4 regions of the Sporosarcina sp. Y352 genome follow, and region 1 is predicted to be linked to each of the others. Evidence: riboswitches for the same ligand, from Rfam matches in the RefSeq annotation. Region 1 holds a riboswitch; each other region holds the start of a gene.
The links. A riboswitch is a leader RNA that binds a small molecule or an ion and turns the genes downstream of it on or off. The one in region 1 is predicted to bind S-adenosylmethionine.
Positions count from the first base shown of each region.

Region 2: another riboswitch for S-adenosylmethionine. It lies ahead of AC1TO6_RS16400 (5-methyltetrahydropteroyltriglutamate--homocysteine S-methyltransferase); the one in region 1 lies ahead of AC1TO6_RS14125 (methionine ABC transporter ATP-binding protein).
Region 3: another riboswitch for S-adenosylmethionine. It lies ahead of mtnK (S-methyl-5-thioribose kinase); the one in region 1 lies ahead of AC1TO6_RS14125 (methionine ABC transporter ATP-binding protein).
Region 4: another riboswitch for S-adenosylmethionine. It lies ahead of cysC (adenylyl-sulfate kinase); the one in region 1 lies ahead of AC1TO6_RS14125 (methionine ABC transporter ATP-binding protein).

Region 1 covers NZ_JBXCJE010000008.1:57,669-60,880, reverse strand. The annotation lists gene AC1TO6_RS14145 (arsenate reductase family protein) at 1-55, shown strand, start outside; gene gcvH (glycine cleavage system protein GcvH) at 130-513, shown strand; gene AC1TO6_RS14135 (toprim domain-containing protein) at 721-1,062, shown strand; gene AC1TO6_RS14130 (thioredoxin family protein) at 1,077-1,376, shown strand; SAM riboswitch class I at 1,431-1,541, shown strand; gene AC1TO6_RS14125 (methionine ABC transporter ATP-binding protein) at 1,924-2,949, shown strand; gene AC1TO6_RS14120 (methionine ABC transporter permease) at 2,942-3,212, shown strand, end outside.
Region 2 covers NZ_JBXCJE010000011.1:99,934-103,145, forward strand. The annotation lists gene ureG (urease accessory protein UreG) at 1-446, shown strand, start outside; gene AC1TO6_RS16395 (urease accessory protein UreD) at 514-1,245, shown strand; SAM riboswitch class I at 1,385-1,498, shown strand; gene AC1TO6_RS16400 (5-methyltetrahydropteroyltriglutamate--homocysteine S-methyltransferase) at 1,950-3,062, shown strand; gene AC1TO6_RS16405 (hypothetical protein) at 3,109-3,212, opposite strand, start outside.
Region 3 covers NZ_JBXCJE010000009.1:66,174-69,385, reverse strand. The annotation lists gene AC1TO6_RS14970 (2,3-diketo-5-methylthiopentyl-1-phosphate enolase) at 1-411, opposite strand, end outside; gene mtnK (S-methyl-5-thioribose kinase) at 411-1,616, opposite strand; SAM riboswitch class I at 1,690-1,792, opposite strand; gene AC1TO6_RS14960 (glycerol-3-phosphate dehydrogenase/oxidase) at 2,010-3,212, shown strand, end outside.
Region 4 covers NZ_JBXCJE010000003.1:52,312-55,523, reverse strand. The annotation lists gene AC1TO6_RS05785 (TraB/GumN family protein) at 1-982, shown strand, start outside; SAM riboswitch class I at 1,122-1,222, shown strand; gene cysC (adenylyl-sulfate kinase) at 1,403-2,002, shown strand; gene AC1TO6_RS05775 (phosphoadenylyl-sulfate reductase) at 2,236-2,967, shown strand; gene sat (sulfate adenylyltransferase) at 2,969-3,212, shown strand, end outside.

The DNA of each region.
Region 1 (3,212 bases):
AAAAGTAACTGTCGGTTTCAAGGAAGAAGAATTTAATAAAGTCTGGGGCAATTAAGTTACAGTCTTGTCTTTATCAGAGAAATATGACAGAATTGAAGAGAATGAAACTATTTATTTGGAGGGGTATAAATGAGCACACCAAAAGATCTGCGTTATTCTGAAGAACACGAATGGGTAAAGGAAGAAAACGGTAATTACCGCATCGGTATTACACACTTTGCACAATCTGAACTTGGAGATATCGTATTCGTTGAACTTCCATCTGTTGGCGATGAAATCAAAGCGGACGAGCCTTTCGGAAGCGTTGAGTCGGTTAAAACAGTATCTGAATTATATGCTCCAATCAGCGGTAAAGTACTTGAAGTGAACGAAGGACTAGAAGACAGCCCTGAATTCGTCAATGAATCACCGTATGAAAATGCATGGATGGTCGTCGTTGAACCTTCTAACACTTCTGAGTTGGACGAACTTATGTCTGCAGAAGCGTATGATAAAATGACAATCGGAGAATAATTGAAAATTATTCAGCAGTAGTTCAAAACCTTGCTGAATAAATTTCAAGCCTCCGGCGGATGCTACAGATTTTGAAAGGAGTGAATTGAGCAAGCTCAATTCAAAATCTGGGCGCAAATACGCCGAGGCGTATTTGATTTAACTGAGCGCCGGAATAATTCCGGCGTTTTTTGCATCTTACTGTCGATTTGCGAAGGAGGAACTCTCTTGTCGGATGAAAAAATCATCATAGTAGAGGGCGGTTCGGATAGAAAAAGATTAGCGCGTATACTTGCGGAGTCAGTCAAAATCATTTGTACGAACGGTACAGTAAGCCCATATCGGCTTGAAGAGTTGCTTGCGCCCTATGAAGAACAGGACCTGTATGTTTTTGTCGATGCTGATGAAGATGGTGAAAAAACGCGTATATTATTTAAAAGAGAATTTCCAGCAGCAATCCATCTATATACAGAAAAAGAGTACCGGGAAGTGGAGACGACCCCGTATAAAGTGTTAGCTGAAATACTACAAGATGCGGAATTCAAAATCCGACCCGAATTTTTACTTTAAAGGATGTAAGATAAATGGAAAATTGGACACGCGAACAGTGGGAGGCAACTTTGAAGGACTCACCCGATTCTGCGTTTTATTTATATACACCGATGTGTGGTACATGTGCAGTCGCTTCTAAAATGATGAACGTCATTTCTGTCATGAAACCGGAAATGCCAATCGGGAAAGCGGATTTGAACTATGTGCAATCTATGGCAATTGACTATGAAATTGAAAGCGTTCCTTGCTTGTTGATACAGAAGGATGGCGTTTTACAACATAAAGTCTATGCTTTTCAGTCAGTCCCGTATCTGTTGGAATTGATTGATTGACAATCAAGACAGGAATTTGATATAATACGACTTAACCAACAATTGAATAAGTCGCTCTTATTAAGAGAGGTGGAGGGATAGTGCCCTACGAAGCCCGGCAACCGTCACGAAAGTGAAATGGTGCCAAATCACACAAAGTGCATAGCATACTTTGAGAGATGAGAGATTGGACAAACGTTTATTTTATGATAACGTAAAGCCTTTCTGCCCGTCTGCAGGAAGGTTTTTTTTGTACAGAAAAGCGGAAGGCGCCTGCAGCTAGACACATGAAAAGCGGAAGGCGCCGGTTAGGCCCGACAGGCATAAGACATGCTGGCGAAGCGGCGCACTTTGCCGCACAGCCGGTATGGCTTATGACCCGAGGGGCTGGCGCCTGTAGCTAGACACCAGAAAAGCAGAAGGCGCCGCTAAAGGAACGCAACCTAAGTTCGCGACGTCCTGTCGCAACGGTTGCATGACCTGCATCCTGCCGGCCCCCGACAGGCATAAGACAACGAAAGAATTCTTAATTTTAATTTACATAGACAAAATTTCAGAGGTGAAATCAATGATTCAATTAACGGATATTAATAAACGGTTCGGTGAAGGACCCGGCAGTATTACAGCGGTTGAAAATGTATCACTCGAAATAGCTGATGGTGAAATTTTCGGTGTGATCGGTTATAGTGGCGCTGGAAAAAGTACTTTGATTCGACTGTTGAACGGTCTAGAAATGCCTACTTCAGGAAGTGTGAATATCGGCGGTTTGGAAATGTCGGCTATCAAAGGCAAAGCGTTGAGGGAAGCGCGGCAGAAAGTGAGTATGATTTTTCAACATTTCAACTTGCTGTGGTCGCGGACGGTGAAAGACAATATTGCATTCCCTCTTGAAATCGCGGGTGTGCGAAAAGCCGAGCGCGAAAAGAAAGTGGCGGAACTGATTGAACTGGTTGGTTTGACTGGTCGAGAAAATGCATATCCATCAGAATTGTCGGGCGGTCAGAAACAGCGTGTAGGGATAGCTCGTGCACTTGCAAACGACCCTGAAGTCCTACTTTGCGACGAGGCGACTTCTGCTCTTGATCCGGAAACGACGGATTCGATACTGGATCTTCTGACTGGTATTAATGAAAGGCTTGGACTGACGATTGTTCTCATCACACATGAAATGCACGTAATCCGGAAAATCTGCCATAGGGTTGCAGTCATGGAAGCTGGGAAAGTTGTCGAGATGGGGGACGTACTCGATGTGTTCCAATCGCCAAAAGAGGCCATTACGAAGCGATTTGTTTCTCAAGTGACGGAGCCCGCGGAAGCGAAGCAGGCAATGGCGCATATTAAGGATGAATTTCCAACAGGTACACTTATCAAGCTTGTGTTCGTTGGTGAGCAGACGGAACAACCTGTGCTCGCAAGTCTCATTCGGAAATACGATGTGGGTGTCAATATCGTCCAAGGAAACATTTCCCATACACATGGTGGAGCATATGGCTCACTTATCCTCCAGCTCCTTGGAGATTCAACAATTATTGAGGAAGCAATTCAATACCTCAATGAAAATGATGTTCAGACAGAGGTGATCGGTAATGATTGAAAACCTTTTTCCGAATGTTGATTGGACTAAGATGTGGGAAGCGACAGCAGAAACGCTCTATATGACAGCAATTTCAACACTGTTCACATTGATTATTGGACTCGGACTCGGAATCATACTCTTCCTAACAAGTCCCGGACAACTGTGGTCGAATAAGTTGGTCAATGTTATTTCAGGGGCATTCGTCAATATTTTTAGATCAATTCCGTTTATCATATTAATCATATTGCTTATTCCGTTTACGAAATTTCTTCTTGGCACAA
Region 2 (3,212 bases), on a different contig from region 1:
GCGTTGAAACAGGAGGTTGCCCGCATACGGCAATCCGTGAAGATGCTTCCATGAACTTTGCGGCAATCGATGAGCTGAAATCTCGTTTTGATGATCTTGATATTATATTTGTGGAAAGTGGCGGCGATAATCTATCTGCAACGTTTAGTCCGGAACTTGTCGACGGCTATATCTATGTAATTGACGTCGCAGAAGGCCAGGATATTCCGAGAAAAGGCGGACCTGCTTTAACGCGTTCTGATCTTTTGTTGATCAACAAAACGGATCTTGCTCCGTACGTCGGGGTCGATCTTGACCTGATGGATAGCGATACGAAAAAAATGCGCAACGGACGTCCGTACATTTTCACGGATGTGCGAACACAGAAAAATGTAGACAAGGTCGTTGCTTGGATTAAGCACAATATGCTGTTGGAAGGCGCGGAATCCGCTGGTTCAAATGCTTAATCCGACCCGCTCCATCCATCACGGAAAACTAGATGTAGAGTTCGAGTTTAGAAGGGGCTATACACGGATGCCTCATGTTTACCAGCAGCCTCCTTTGAAGGCAAGCCGCGAACTTTACGATGGGAAAGACCCGACAGCGACGGTTTACATAATGGAATCGTCTGGCGGGATGGTTGCAGGGGATCGAAATGACATTACGGTAAAAATTGCACCAGACAGCAGCGCGAGGCTGATTCAGCAGTCAGCTTTGAAAATCTATCCGTCCCATACAGGGGATACTTGTGTGTTGACAATCGATGTCCAGCTCGCCGAACGAGCGCGTCTGGAATGGATGCCTGAAGTCATTATTCCATTCGCTGATGCGAAGTTCCAAGTCGACACGACACTTAGGCTAGCCGCTGATTCAACGGTATTATGGGGAGAAATCCTCGCCCCGGGTCGCGAAAAGCGCGGTGAAATTTTTGACTATGAATCATTGAAATCAAACTTTAAGATTTTCGTTGAAGACGAACTGATCGCCTTTGATTCACTGCATTTTTCACCGAAAGAAGTTGACTTAACTGGTATTGGTGTACTGGGAGACGCAATGTATGTGGGTTCGATCTGGCTAGTAACTCCTAAAGCTAAGGACATAGATATCCGTTCATTACAGGAAACACTACGGGTGGAAGAAGGTTTGAAAGCCGGTATGACAAGGCTTGAAGGAAATGCAATCCATTGCAGATGGCTCGCGGTTGATCAGTGGATGATGCAAGAAGAGATGAAACGGGTTTATGCACTTTTGGCGTCAATGGTTTGAGGGGCCACTCCGGTTGGGGTGTCTTTTTTGTTTGCCTAACTTGTCAAAGAACAGACATAACTAAAATATTTTATATATTCTGTATTGACATTCTATTTGAAGTCGCGTATTGTACTGGTTAACAACTAAATACGTAACTTTCTTATCCAGAGAGGTGTAGGGACTGGCCCGATGATACCTCAGCAACAGACTTTTTAAGTACTGTGCTAATTCCAGAAGCGTAAGTGTAATGCTTACTGCTTGGAGATGAGAAGAGCAAATAGCGAATTCGCCAAAACCTCTTCTATAAATTTAGAAGGGGTTTTTTGTTCTTTCTGGAGACCAAAGTTACCTTCAAAAAATGAAGGGAGAATTATTATGTTTTTGAAAAATCCACCAATTAAATTGAGTTATCAACAAACTTAGATAAAGTGCCCTCAAAAGACTCAGTCGTTTTTAACATCGTTCCGAAGCCAGAAAAAGCATCCGGGTTTCCAGTCCGCTCATACGCGCGACTGCCGAAAGAGAAGGGAAATAACCCGCTCATACGCGGAACTGTCGTAAGAAAAGAAAAATAACCCGCTCATACGCGGTACTGCCGAAAGAAAAGAAAAATAACCCGCTCATACGCGATACTGCCGTAAGAAAAGAAAAAGAGTTCGCCCATTCGCGTCCTGTTCTAATAAAATCAAAATCCACTAAAAAACAGAAAGAGGGAATTTACTATGACAAATCAAGCGACAACACTAACGAAAGCACCATTCAGAGCGGACCATGTTGGAAGTTTACTACGACCGGATAACTTGCATAAAGCGCGCAAAGACTTTAAAGAAGGCACAATTACTGCACAACAATTACGAGAAGTAGAAACACAGGAAATTAAACGGGTGGTTGATAAGCAAATTGAAATTGGTTTGGAACTTGTAACAGATGGTGAATTTAGACGTACATGGTGGCATTTAGACTTCTTGGAGCATCTGAATGGAATTGAAGGATTTGTACCTGAGAAGGGTTACACATTTGACGGGGTTGAAACTGAAAAATACGACGTTCGCAACACAGGTAAGATTTCATTTAACCCCAATCATCCATTCATTCAAGACTTTGTTGAGCTTAATGAAATCGTTGGCGGCCGTGCCGTTGTGAAACAAACGATTCCGAGCCCAAATCAACTCTTTAATATTGGAATACGTAATAGTGACATTTACCCTGACGTTGAAGAATTTGCAAACGATGTTATTCAAGCATACAAAGATGCTTTGAAAGCATTTTACGAAGCGGGTGTACGCTACTTACAGTTGGATGATGTCTATATTGCCGGGCTATCTGCACCGGAAATCCCGTTCAATGACGGAACCTATTCAAGAGAACAATTAATCGACTTGGCACTGCGCGTCATTAACGGTGTGTTAGAAGACAAGCCGGAAGACTTAGTCGTAACAACACACTTATGCCGCGGAAACTACCAATCAACGTGGGCGTTTGAAGGAAGCTACGCACTGATTGCGCCAACACTCCTTGCAAAAGAAAAAGTAGATGGCTTCTTCTTGGAATATGATGATGAACGTTCAGGAGACTTTAAACCATTGGATCATGTTCCAAATGGTGGAGCAAAAGTCGTGCTTGGTGTTGTTACATCGAAAAATGGAGAAGTAGAAGACAAAGATGCGGTTATCGCGCGCATTCAAGAAGCGGCGCAATACGTGCCACTTGAACAGCTGTGCTTGAGCCCACAATGCGGATTTGCATCAACGCATCACGGAAACAAACTGACAGAAGAACAGCAATGGGAGAAATTGAAATTCATTGTAGACGTAGCGAAAGAAGTCTGGGGCTAAATAAAATAAACCTGAATAAAGCTCATTTGCTTTGTTCAGGTTTTTTTCATTCCACAGTAAATGGTACAGCGACAGATAACTCGTACAACGGCTCACCAAGCGATAAAAATGTTTTCACAAGACGGTATTCACCTGGGATCAGTGTCACAC
Region 3 (3,212 bases), on a different contig from region 1:
TCCCATGACCCCTTTGAATATGGCTTTCAGCAATGGGCGATCCATCACATTCAACTGCTCTCGAATCCCTTTTGTACCGAATCGTGGCCCCGGAAATTGTGCAAGCAATTGTTTGCCAAAATCCAAATCGATTAATTCATAGCCTTCAAAGAAAGAAAGCTTGCCGTAGACAGTCGTGAAGATCGCGGGAAGATCTGCCGAATAGTTAGCGGATGGATAAAAGATTTTCACCGTATCCTTCACTTCCCCTTTTTCCACAGAAACGACTTCACCTTTATGGTGCTTCAATTGCTGCTGTTCAAGATGCGGAATGTCTGTCCAAGACCCAATTGTGAGCCCGAGTGCATGTTGCTCCGCTATTTTTTCTTGCTCTGGATGTGTCGGAAATAGATAAGTGGCTGTAACTCCCATTAAAATTCCTCCTTGTGACTACTGTCGATGAACCAGCTCTCCAATTCTTCAAGAGAGCGTATTGTATTACGGTTAAGTATCAAATACTTCCCGAGCTCCAACACTTTTTTCCTTCTGGCCATACGTTTTTCTTCATCTTCTTCATAATTTAAATCGTCAATTTGTGCAATACCAATAGAGCGGCGGACCAATTCGCAGCCTGCATACCCTAGCATATCGGTAAAGTTCTCATCCATTACATGCGTCAGGAAGCCGTCGAGTTGTGTATATGGTTCATTGGATTCTTCTCTCCAAACTTGAGCGAATGTATCGGCGTACGCATACCAAGCTTCCCGCGCTTGTTCATAGCGCTTCGTTTGAAATTCAGGATGTCCGATTCCATTTAACAACAAGCTTGCGATAAAATGCCCCATGTCAAATCCGAACGGTCCAAAACAAGCAAACTCGGTATCGAATACAACTGTTTTGTCTTCACCCATAAAAATGGCACCACTATGTAAATCACTATGGATGAGCGCATCCGCTTTCGTCATAAACTTATGTTTTAATTTCGCCACTTCTAGCTTTAACTGGTGGTCTTGACTTAGAAATAACACATCATTTTTCAAGCCTTCTTCAAAGAAATTGCTGTCATGCAAATTGTATGGACAATCGAAAGAGAGCTCTTCCGTCATTTCCCGCATAGCCGGATTTGTAAAAGAGGCATTCAACTCTTTCTTTAGTTTTGGATCCAGGTAGAAATCGGACGTATAAAAAGTGGTCTTCGCACTGAATACGCCTATGTCTTTCGCAAATACGGTAGATTCCGTCCCATTATTCAAAGCCGTGCGTCCCATTTCCATCGGATGCATGTCTTCCATCACAACAATTGCCATGATTTCATCCAAAAGATGCACTTTCGGAACAGAACCGGGAATGATGTTATCGTATTCCTGTAATACTTTCGCTTCGAGAACGACCCGGTCGATTGGGATAGGCATTGACTCTCCTACAATCCTCGCGTAAGGTACAGCCTGCTTGAGTATCAAGCTCTTCTGTTCCCCCGTTAATCGATAAACATGATTGATCTTCCCATCACTTACTTCCGTCACAACAACTTCTTCTTGTTCACTAAAGAAGCCACGCTTTTTAACATACATCACAATTTCATCTAATTCTAAGAATGCATAGGTTGCCAGTTCCTGTTGACTACTTGATATATTCATGTTTTATCCTCCTTCTGCATCGTCTATGATGATAAAAAAACCCCTTCAGTTAAGAAGAGGTTTTTCACACAACTTCTTATCTTTCAGCATAAATGCTGTAAGAATTAGCACCGTGCTCAATTGAGTCGGTTGCCGGGCTTCATCGGGCTTTTCCCTCCGCCTGCTCCTGATAAGAGTATATTTATTATTTTTAATTACCATTAGATTCTCACAATGTTATATGAAATTATAGCATGACTTTTACCCATTGTCTATTTAATTGAAACCCACCAAATAGTTAAAACACTGACTATATATTGCTATTTTCTAAACGTTTTGTAAATCAAGAGATTCAGTTATCTAAATTGTAGTATAATTAATGAACGAATAAAATATGTGGAGGCTTTAACTAAAATGACTGAACAATTTAATGAGTTACATAAAAGTGAAGTACTTTCAACATTACAAGCGGAAGAATTTGATGTATTAATCATCGGGGGCGGCATTACGGGGGCCGGAATTGCCTTGGATGCTGCGAGTCGCGGCATGAAAACAGTGCTTGTGGAAATGCAGGATTTTGCTGCTGGGACGTCCAGCCGTTCTACAAAAATGATTCATGGCGGCTTGCGATACCTGAAAAACCTTGAAGTGAAGATCGTTGCGGAAACAGGCAAGGAACGGGCGGTTGTCTATGAAAATGGACCCCATGTGACGAAGCCCGAGTGGCTGCTTTTGCCGATTTATAAGGACGGATCAATGGGTAAATTCAGTACCTCTATCGGTTTACGCGTCTATGATTTCTTGGCGGACGTGAAAAAAGAAGAACGAAAAAGCATGTTGACCAGAGAAAGAGCGTTGCATGCGGAACCTAAACTTAGGGCTGAAGGGTTACTTGGGGCTGGCCGTTTCGTCGAATACCGATCGGATGATGCGAGACTGACGATTGAAGTGATCAAAGAAGCTGTCAGTCAAGGCGCTACTGTACACAATTATACAAAAGTGACCGATTTTATTTATAATGAAGGAAAAGTTACAGGCGTATCCGTAGTTGACCAATTAAATGGCAAAACTAGTGAAATACGTGCAAAAACAATAGTGAACGCCGCCGGTCCATGGGTGGATACATTGAGGGAGAAAGACAACTCCTTGGATTCACGGGAAATTCGTTTGACGAAGGGCATTCATCTCGTTTTTGACCAAAGTGTATTTCCTTTGAATCAGATTGTTTACTTTGACACGCCAGATGGCCGGATGGTGTTGGCGATCCCACGGGATGGGAAAACGTACGTCGGGACGACAGATACTGATTACAAAGGGGACATGGTTCATCCCCGAATGACCGTAAACGACCGCGATTATTTGATGAACGCAATCGCTCTCATCTTTCCAAAGTTGACCATTGCGGCAAGTGATATTGAATCCAGCTGGGTTGGGCTACGGCCTTTGATCAATGAAAAAGGTAAAGGGGCATCCGAAGTTTCAAGGAAAGACGAAATTTGGGAGTCCGCTTCGGGGCTAATTACCATTGCTGGAGGAAAACTGACTGGCTATCGAAAAATGGCGGAAACGATTGTAGATGTCGTCGCATCAAAACTCAAAACAGATACAGGTACAATA
Region 4 (3,212 bases), on a different contig from region 1:
GGAGACAGATATTTTTAAGGTAATAAAAGAAAAGAAAGCATCTTTACTTTTAATGAATCTGGCAATTTCCTCCTTTCAAAACCGTTTAGCAAAACAATTTAATATAAAGCCTGGGCAGGAAATGATTCAGGGGATTGAATCGGCAAAAGAAGTTGGTGCAGAACTTGTGCTCGCCGATCGTAATATTCAAATAACGTTCTCCAGAATTTGGGGCAACATCGGTTTCATGGGGAAAAGCCAACTTCTCACGTCGGTCGTCTATAGTATATTCAGCAAAGAAAGCATTTCTGAAGAAGACCTAGAAAAAATGAAATCAAAAGACACTTTAAATGCTGTATTAAACGATTTCACAGAAACTTTTCCGAAACTAAAGGAGCCTTTAATTGATGAACGTGATCAGTATTTAGCACAGAAAATTAAAGATGCACCGGGGAAAAAAGTAGTGGCTGTTTTAGGAGCAGCACATATTCCAGGGATTACCAAGGAAATTCATAATGAGCATGATTTACAAGCATTATCGCAAACGCCCGTCAAATCAAAACTACCTAAAATTATTGGGTGGGCAATTCCAGTGCTCCTTCTTTCTATAATTGCATATACTTTTATTTCAAATCCTTCAGCGGGTTTTGACCAAGCGCTAAGTTGGATATTGTGGACGGGTAGTCTTTCGGCAATTGGTGCGGCTGCGGCACTGGGACATCCACTAGCCATTTTGGCTGCCTTTGTTTCGGCTCCTATAACAACCCTACATCCATTGATTGCAGCGGGGTGGGTATCCGGAATTGTTCAGGCATTTTTCCGTAGACCAAGCGTTGGCGATTTCGAAAGATTATCTGAAGATGTATTTTCGATTAAAGGTTTTTGGGCAAATAGGGTAACACGAGTCTTATTGGTTGTCGTCCTCACAAACCTAGGAGGTACATTAGGTACCTTTATAGGTGGAGCTGATGTCATACGTGTATTCTTTGAGAACTTTAAATGAAAAATAGATAGTTTTTTTGTTATCTACACAAGAAGGATATTTAAAACCAATTAAACCAATAGACTTTAATTTATTATCTGATAAGTCATTGACAATGTCTTTTTCATAATGTAATATTGGTCTCAACTTAATAGTTCATATCTTATCCAGAGAGGTTGAGGGACTGGCCCAATGAAACCTCGGCAACAGACTGTTTAGTACTGTGCCAATTCCATTAAACGAAAGTTTAGAAGATAAGAAGAGAATTTTTTGTTCGATTAATTAACCTCTTCTTGCACTATTAAGAAGTGGTTTTTTATTTTCCACACAATAGAATACATGCTAATTAGACAACTAAAGGCATCTTTTAATCGATTATTTGTATCGGCTTAAAAGTTGTCTTTTTTTGTAAATTAAATAGAGAAAATGGGGGAGAAAATAATGACAGAATCTACAAATATCGTTTGGCACGAATCAGAGGTAACAAAAGAGAATCGCCAAGAAGCTAAGGGGCATAAAAGTGCAATTCTATGGTTTACAGGACTTTCAGGGTCAGGAAAGTCGACGATTTCAGTAGCGTTAGAAACAGCGTTACATAAAAAAGGTATTCATACCTATCGGTTGGATGGGGATAATGTTCGGCATGGTTTAAATAAGAATTTAGGGTTTAGTCCAGATGACCGCACGGAAAATATTCGTAGAATCGGTGAAGTCTCAAAACTAATGATTGATGCAGGATTGTTCACGTTAACAGCGTTCATTTCTCCATACAAGGAAGATCGGGATACAGTGCGTGACCTCGTCGAACCAAATGAATTTATCGAAGTTTACGTGAAGGCTAGTTTAGAAACATGTGAAGAACGCGATACAAAAGGACTCTACAAGAAAGCCAGATTGGGAGAGTTGAAAAATTTCACAGGAATCGATGCTCCTTATGACGTACCTGTTGACCCAGAAATCACTATTGATACAAATAAGCTAAGCGTTGAAGAATCAGTTAAAGTCATCGTAAATTATTTAAACGAAAATAAATATATCTGAAAAAACCAATAGATATGTAACTTCTTGATATTGTAGGAATAGAATACCTTTAAACCGACTTGACAGATAGGATTAATAAAGATATTGTTAATTTCAATCATAAGTAGAGCGGGAATTCTAATTGGATGTAAAATTCCGAACATATGAACAATAGATGGCTTTAACCATTGAATGGTTAACTTCGTCTTAAAAAGAGAAGTTACATCATTAATTTTATGGGGGGAGAAGTTTCTATGGTGAAACTGACGTATGACACATGGTTTAAGCCTACTGAAACGTTTAACATTGACGACGAGTCAAAGGGTGCTTTAAATGTTTTGAGATGGGCTTATGACGAATATGATGCTGATCTTGTCTATGCATGTAGCTTTGGTGTAGAAGGAATTGTAATGCTTGATTTGATTTCGAAAACAAAACCAACTGCTAAAGTGGTGTTTTTGGATACAGGGCTTCATTTTCAAGAAACGTATACCCTCATCGATGACATCAAAACGCGTTATCCACAGCTCGATATAGAAATGAAAAAGCCAGCCTTAACGGTTGAAGAACAGGCTGATGCACATGGAGAAAAACTATGGGAAAGACAACCAGACCGTTGTTGCCATATGAGGAAAGTTGTTCCACTTCAAGAGGCACTAAGCAATGCGACTGCTTGGTTATCTGGGCTACGACGAGAACAATCACCGTCTAGAAGTTTAACCGAATTTGTGAATAAGGATGAAACGTTCCAATCAGTTAAAGTTTGCCCATTGATTCATTGGACGTGGACCGATATTTGGGATTATGTTGATAAATATAAATTGCCCTATAATCCCCTTCATGATCAAGGATTTCCTAGTATCGGTTGCGTACCCTGTACGTCGCCAAGTGATACAACGTCAGGCTCAAGATCTGGCCGGTGGGCAAATCAAATGAAAACAGAGTGTGGATTACACCAAAAAATCAACTTAAATGGAGGAAATTAATATGAGCTTGAGTCAACCGCACGGTGGTACATTAATTAATCGCTGGAATCCAGATTTTCAATTGGAAGGGTTAACTGCAACAGTTGAATTAGATGAGATTGCTAGCAGTGATCTAGACTTGATTGGTACTGGGGCGTATAGCCCTATAAGTGGATTCCTAACAGAAGCGGACTACAATTCCGTCGTCCATACGATGAGGTTAACAACGGGTGAGCCTTGGACCATTCCAATTACATTGCCCACAA